DNA from 2 places in the Streptomyces sp. NPDC051452 genome. Region 2 is predicted to be linked to the other one. Evidence: riboswitches for the same ligand, from Rfam matches in the RefSeq annotation. Region 2 holds a riboswitch; the other holds the start of a gene.
The links. Region 2 has a riboswitch for thiamine pyrophosphate ahead of ACIBA9_RS34095 (thiamine ABC transporter substrate binding subunit). Riboswitches for the same ligand answer to the same signal wherever they lie in the genome.

Region 1 (3,413 bases), on a different contig from region 2:
TCTCGTCGTGGAACTCGCGTGCCGTGTCCGGGTCCAGAGCGAGGTTGAACTGGTCCTCCCACCGGAACTCGAAGCGGGCGTCGGACAGCGCGTCGTCCCACTCCTGGGCGCCCGGGTGGCCCTTGGCGAGGTCGGCCGCGTGCGCGGCGATCTTGTAGGTGATGACGCCCGTCTTGACGTCGTCCCGGTTCGGGAGGCCCAGGTGCTCCTTGGGCGTGACGTAGCAGAGCATCGCCGTGCCCCACCAGGCGATCATCGCCGCACCGATACCGGAGGTGATGTGGTCGTAGGCCGGTGCGACGTCGGTGGTCAGCGGGCCGAGCGTATAGAACGGAGCCTCATCGCAGATCTCCTGCTGAAGGTCGATGTTCTCCTTGATCTTGTGCATCGGGACGTGGCCCGGGCCCTCGATCATGGTCTGTACGTGAAAACGCTTGGCGATCCGGTTGAGTTCCCCGAGCGTGCGCAACTCCGCGAACTGCGCCTCGTCGTTGGCGTCCGCGATCGACCCCGGCCTGAGACCGTCGCCCAGCGAGTACGTGACGTCGTAGGCGGCGAGGATCTCGCACAGTTCCTCGAAGTTCTCGTACAGGAACGATTCCTTGTGGTGCGCCAGACACCACGCGGCCATGATCGAGCCGCCGCGCGAGACGATGCCCGTCTTGCGGTTGGCCGTCAGCGGTACGTAGGCGAGGCGCACGCCGGCGTGGACGGTCATGTAGTCCACGCCCTGCTCGGCCTGCTCGATGACGGTGTCCTTGTAGATCTCCCAGGTCAGCTCCTCGGCCCGGCCGTCGACCTTCTCCAGGGCCTGGTAGAGCGGCACCGTGCCGATGGGGACGGGGGAGTTGCGCAGCACCCACTCCCGGGTCGTGTGAATGTTGCGGCCGGTGGAGAGGTCCATGACCGTGTCGGCGCCCCAGCGGGTGGCCCAGGTCATCTTCTCGACCTCCTCCTCGATGGAGGAGGTCACCGCGGAGTTGCCGATGTTGGCGTTCACCTTCACCAGGAACCGCTTGCCGATGATCATCGGCTCGATCTCGGGATGGTTGACGTTGGCCGGCAGCACCGCACGACCTGCGGCGATCTCCTCACGGACCACTTCCGGCGCCACGTTCTCCCGGATGGCCACATACTCCATCTCCGGCGTGATCTCGCCCCTTAGCGCATAGGCGAGTTGGGTCACCGCCGTGCCGGCCCGGCCCCGGCGCGGCTGACGCGCGCGGCCGGGGAACACCGCGTCCAGGTTTCGCAGGCCGCCGCGCGGTGAGGTGTGCTTGATTCCGTCGTCCTCGGGACGGACGGGCCGGCCCGCGTACTCCTCGGTGTCGCCGCGAGTGATGATCCAGTTCTCCCGCAAGGGGGCCAAGCCCCTGCGGACATCGGTGTCCACGAGCGGATCGGTGTACGGGCCCGAGGTGTCGTACAACGTGACCGACTGCCCGTTGGTGAGGTGCACCTGACGGACCGGCACGCGCAGGTCGGGACGCGAGCCCTCGACATACGCCTTGTGCCAGCCGATGGACGTTCCGGCCTCCTCGGACTTTTCGTCCTGGACGGAGACAGGCGTGCGTGCGTCCTTGTTGGTCATGAGACCTACTCCCTACGCCGGCATTACCCGGTAACAGGTTCGGCGGTCGACGCAGCGGTGTCCGTCTGACGACGCTTCCCGCGGAACGTCGTTCGTTCCACGTGAAACATCGCGTGTACGGAGGTCAGCGCCCTCTCAGCCCGGTGCTCCGAGCTCCCGCGTGTGCAAAGGTGCCTCCACGCTAGCGTCATGTGTGGTGCGGTGAACAGTGGGCCCCGGCCCTTCTTGCGATGATCGGGTGGTGACCAGAATGGAGCAGTACCCCTACCAGCCACCCGAGCCGCGCCGCCGCGGCGCCTCGGGGCCGGCCGGTGCGTACGACGGTGAACGCGGTCACGCGGGCCACGGTTCCCCCGGCGACAACGGACAAGGGCATGGCTCCGGCGACGGCAGCACGCACGAGCACGGTTCCGGCGACGGCAGCAGGCAGGAGCTTGGCTCCGGCGGCGGCCAGAGGAGTGGGCACTCACACGGCCACAGTCACAGCCATGGGCCCGCCGCGCCCGTCTCCAAGCATCTGCGCAAGGTCATCGCCGCGATCCTGGTGCCGTTCACCGCGGCGGTCCTGGTCGGTCTGGTGGTGCTCTGGCCCGGGGGAGCGCCGTCCCACAAGCGCACGGGCGTCGGTTTCGACCGCCAGACCCAGCAGGCGACGGTCACCAAAGTCGTCGAGGTGAGCTGCAAGTCGGTGAACGCCTCCGGCGGGACGACCACCGGTGACCCCACCGCCGTTCAGGGCGATCCGGCGGCACGGAAAGCGGGCGGCACCTGCAAGAGGGCGACCGTCCGGGTCGACACCGGCAAGGACAAGGGCCGTACGTTCACCGAGATCGTGCAGCCCGACCAGCCGCGGCAGTTGCACCAGGGCGAGCAGGTCGTGGTCGCCTACGAGCCCTCGGCGCCACGGGAGTTGCAGTATTCGGTGACCGATGTGAACCGGAAGTTCCCCATGGCGCTGCTCGCGGGGATCTTCGCGGTCGCGGTCGTCGTGGTCGGGCGGCTGCGGGGACTGATGGCGTTGATCGCGCTGGCCGTGAGCTTTCTGGTGCTGACCCTGTTCATCCTGCCCGCGATCCTTCAGGGGGCGAATCCGCTGCTGGTGGCCGTCGTCGGGGCGAGTGCGATCATGCTCATCGCGCTCTACATGTGCCACGGGCTGTCGGCCCGCACCTCGGTCGCGGTGCTCGGCACACTGGCCTCCCTCCTACTGATCGGCTTCCTCGGCTCGGAGTTCATCGACTGGGCCGCCCTCACCGGAAACACGGACGACAACACCGGCCTGATCCATGGCCTGTATCCATCGATCGACATGAGCGGCCTGCTGCTGGCCGGCGTCATCATCGGTTCCCTCGGCGTCCTAGACGATGTGACGGTGACGCAGACGTCGGCCGTCTGGGAGTTGCACGAGGCCAATCCCTCGATGGGCTGGCGCGGGCTGTACCGGGCGGGCATCCGCATCGGCCGTGACCACATCGCGTCCGTCGTCAACACGCTCGTGCTCGCCTACGCCGGTGCCGCGCTGCCGTTGCTGCTGCTGTTCTCCATCGCACAGAGCAGCGTGGGGGCCGTGGCCAACAGTGAACTGGTCGCCGAGGAGATCGTGCGGACGCTGGTGGGATCGATCGGCCTGGTGGCCTCGGTCCCGCTCACCACCGCGCTCGCCGCGTTGGTGGTGTCGGCCGACCGGCCCGGCACAGGCAGGCCGGGGGCCGGCGCGGCACAGCCCCTTCCGGCTCGTACCGGCAGAGGCCACCGCCGTAAGCGGTGACCCCCGGCGGGGCCCGTCGTCAGCTCGGGCGCGAACTCGGGTTCGGGTACAGGC
Region 2 (3,413 bases):
ACCAGCCGCCCCGCGTCCCGGCGGGCCAGCGCGGCGGCGGCGAGGCCGCCGATCACCACGGCGATGGCGGTGGCGGCGGCCACGTACTGCAGCGAGGTCCACACGGCGTGCACCGGCGCCACCAGGAACGTACCGCCGTCGGAGTTCGTCAGCGCCCGATAGTAGCCGAGGCCGGGCGCGTCCAGGGAGCGGCGGACCAGGACGGCGAGCGGCAGCACCAGGAGCAGGGCGATGGTGGCGAGGACGGCTCCGAGCAGCGCCCGCTGCCGTACGCCGCGCGGCCTGCGGGCGGTCGTTCCCGGGTCGACGAGGCGCAGCGCGGTCTCCCGCCGCCGTACGGTCCAGGCGTGCACGGCGAGGATCGCGCCGACGGCCGCGAACTGCACGAGGGTGAGGACGGCGGCCGTGGACAGGTCGAAGACCTCGGAGGTCTGCCGGTAGATCTCCACTTCGAGGGTGGAGAAGGTGGGGCCGCCGAGGATCTGCACGACACCGAAGGAGGTGAAGGTGAACAGGAACACCATCAGCGCGGCAGCGGCCACCGCGGGCGCGAGCGCGGGCAGGGTGACCTTCCGCCAGGCCGCGAACGGCGAGGCGCCCAGCATCCGGGCGGCCTCCTCCTGCCGGGGATCGAGCTGGGCCCACAGACCGCCGACCGTGCGCACGACGACGGCGTAGTTGAAGAACACGTGGGCCAGCAGGATCGCCCACACGGTGGTGTCCAGCCGTACCCCCCACAGCTCGTCGAGCAGTCCGCCCCGTCCGACGAGCGCCAGGAAGGCGCTGCCGGCGACGACGGTCGGCAGCACGAAGGGAACGGTCACGACGGCCCGCAGCAGCCGCTTGCCCGGGAAGTCCAGACGGGCGAAGACATGGGCGGCGGGCAGGGCGAGCAGCAGGGTGAGCGCGGTGGAGGCGAGCGCCTGCCAGGTGGTGAACCACAACACGTGCCGGATGTCCGGTTGCGTGACGACGTCCGTGATCCGCCCGAACTGCCAGCCACCGTCCGTCTTCAGGCCGCGGCCGACGATCGCGGCCACGGGCCAGGCGAAGAACAGCGCGAAGAACGCGACGGGCAGGGCCATCAGGCCCAGCCGTGCCGCGCTTGTCCGGCCGCCGCTCCGGCGCGGGGCTACTTCAGTACGAGTGACGTCCACGTCTTGACCCACTGGTCGCGGTCGGCGGCGATCTTGTCGGGGGCCAGGATCTGGGGGTCCGCGGCCTGGGGGCCGTACTTCACGAACTCCGGCGGCACCTGGGCGCCCTTGCGCACCGGGTAGACGAACATGTTCAGCGGCATGTCGTCCTGGAACTCCCTGCTGAGCAAGAAGTCCAGGAGCGCCTTGCCACCCTTGGCGTTCCGCGCGTTGCTCAGCAGTCCGGCGTACTCGGTCTGGCGGAAGCAGGTCCCGGCCGACACCCCGGTCGGGGCGGTCGCGGGCCGCTTCTTGGCGTAGATCACCTCGGCGGGCGGGGAGGAGGCGTAGGACACCACCAGCGGCCGGTCGCCGCCGGCCTTCCTGCCCTCGGAGGAGCCGGAGAACTCCTGGTAGTAGGCCTGCTCCCAGCCGTCGACGACCTTGACGCCGTTGGCCTTGAGCTTCTTCCAGTAGTCGGGCCAGCGGTCGTCGCCGAACTTCGCGGCGCTGCCGAGCAGAAAGCCGAGGCCGGGCGAGGAGGTGGCCGCGTTCTCGGTGACCAGGAGGTTCTTGTACCGGGGGTCGGCCAGGTCGGCGAAGGTCCGCGGCGGGGTCAGCTTGTGCTCGCTGAAGTAGGCCTTGTCGTAGTTGACGCAGATGTCGCCGGTGTCGACGGGCGTGACACGGTGCCTGTCCTGGTCGACCCGGTACGGCGGCAGGACCAGAGCGGAGTCCTTGGCCCGGTACGGCTGGAACAGCCCGTTGTCCAGGGCCCGGGAGAGCAGGGTGTTGTCGACGCCGAAGAGGACGTCGCCCTGGGGGTTGTCCTTGGTGAGGAGGGCCTTGTTGACGGCCTGTCCGGCGTCGCCGTCCTTGAGGACCCTCACCTTGTACCCGGACCGCTTCTCGAAGTCCTCGAGGACGTTCTTGGAGACGGCCCAGGAGTCGTGGCTGACGAGGGTCACGGTCTTGGCGTCCGTGGCCTTCACGGTGCCGCCCGACCCGCACCCGGTCAGGGCGGGGAGGGCGGCCAGGCAGAGCCCCGCCGCCACGGCCACGAAGGTCTTGTTGTGCACTGGATGTCCTCCTGGGGGTTGGCCAGGAAGAGACGCGGCCCCGCCCGGGCTCCACGAGGGGACCCGGGCAGGGCGCAACAGCATGAGTGATGACCGAACTTCCTACCCAGAATGACCTGGGCGAGGTTCAGAGGGTCTGCGGCCCGATCGCCGCACTCTCAGCGCTGTGGCGCTCCCCTGTCGGAATATGAAGATATGTGGACTGGACCCGGCCAGGTTACCGCTCGGTGGCGGCGAGCTGACCACACGCCCCGTCGATCTCCTGACCACGGGTGTCCCGGACCGTGACCGGCACCCCGTGCGCGGCGATTGCCTCGACGAACGCCTTCTCGTCCTCCGGCCGGGAGGCGGTCCACTTGGAACCCGGCGTCGGGTTCAGCGGGATGAGGTTGACGTGCACCGGCCTGCCCCGCAGCAGCCGGCCGAGCCGGTCACCGCGCCAGGCCTGGTCGTTGATGTCCCGGATCAGCGCGTACTCGATGGACAGCCGGCGGCCGGACTTCTCGCTGTATTCGAAGCCGGCGTCCAGCACCTCGCGCACCTTCCACCGCGTGTTCACGGGGACGAGGGTGTCGCGCAGTTCGTCGTCGGGGGCGTGCAGGGAGATCGCGAGCCTGCACTTGAAGCCCTCGTCGGAGAACCGGTGGATGGCCGGCACCAATCCGACGGTCGAGACGGTGATCCCGCGCTGCGAGAGCCCCAGTCCGTCCGGGGCGGGGTCGGTGAGCGCGCGGATGGAGCCGACCACGCGCTTGTAGTTGGCGAGCGGCTCGCCCATCCCCATGAAGACGATGTTGGACAGGCGCGCCGGTCCCCCGGGCACCTCGCCGTCCCGCAGCGCCCGCATGCCGTCCACGATCTGGTGGACGATCTCGGCGGTGGACAGGTTCCGGTCCAGGCCCGCCTGCCCGGTGGCGCAGAACGGACAGTTCATGCCGCATCCCGCCTGCGAGCTGATGCACATGGTGACCCGGTCCGGGTACCGCATCAGCACGGACTCGACGAGCGTGCCGTCGAACAGCCGCCACAGCGTCTTGCGCGTGGTCCCCTGGTCGGTCGACAGATGCCGGACGACGCTCATCAGCTCCGGGAACAGCGCCTCGCGCAGCTTCTCGCGGGAGGCGGCGGGGATGTCGGTCCACTGCTCGGGGTCGTGCGCGTACCGCGCGAAGTAGTGCTGCGAGAGCTGCTTGGCGCG

Region 1: linked by a shared signal. The riboswitch ahead of thiC (phosphomethylpyrimidine synthase ThiC) and the one ahead of ACIBA9_RS34095 (thiamine ABC transporter substrate binding subunit) in region 2 are both predicted to bind thiamine pyrophosphate.

Annotation. Positions count from the first base shown of each region.
Region 1 covers NZ_JBITEB010000022.1:27,034-30,446, reverse strand. Annotated here, with positions in the region: gene thiC (phosphomethylpyrimidine synthase ThiC) at 1-1,591, opposite strand, end outside; TPP riboswitch at 1,584-1,761, opposite strand; gene ACIBA9_RS34680 (YibE/F family protein) at 1,842-3,359, shown strand.
Region 2 covers NZ_JBITEB010000021.1:44,102-47,514, forward strand. Annotated here, with positions in the region: gene ACIBA9_RS34090 (ABC transporter permease) at 1-1,085, opposite strand, end outside; gene ACIBA9_RS34095 (thiamine ABC transporter substrate binding subunit) at 1,133-2,215, opposite strand; TPP riboswitch at 2,297-2,404, opposite strand; gene rlmN (23S rRNA (adenine(2503)-C(2))-methyltransferase RlmN) at 2,433-3,413, opposite strand, start outside.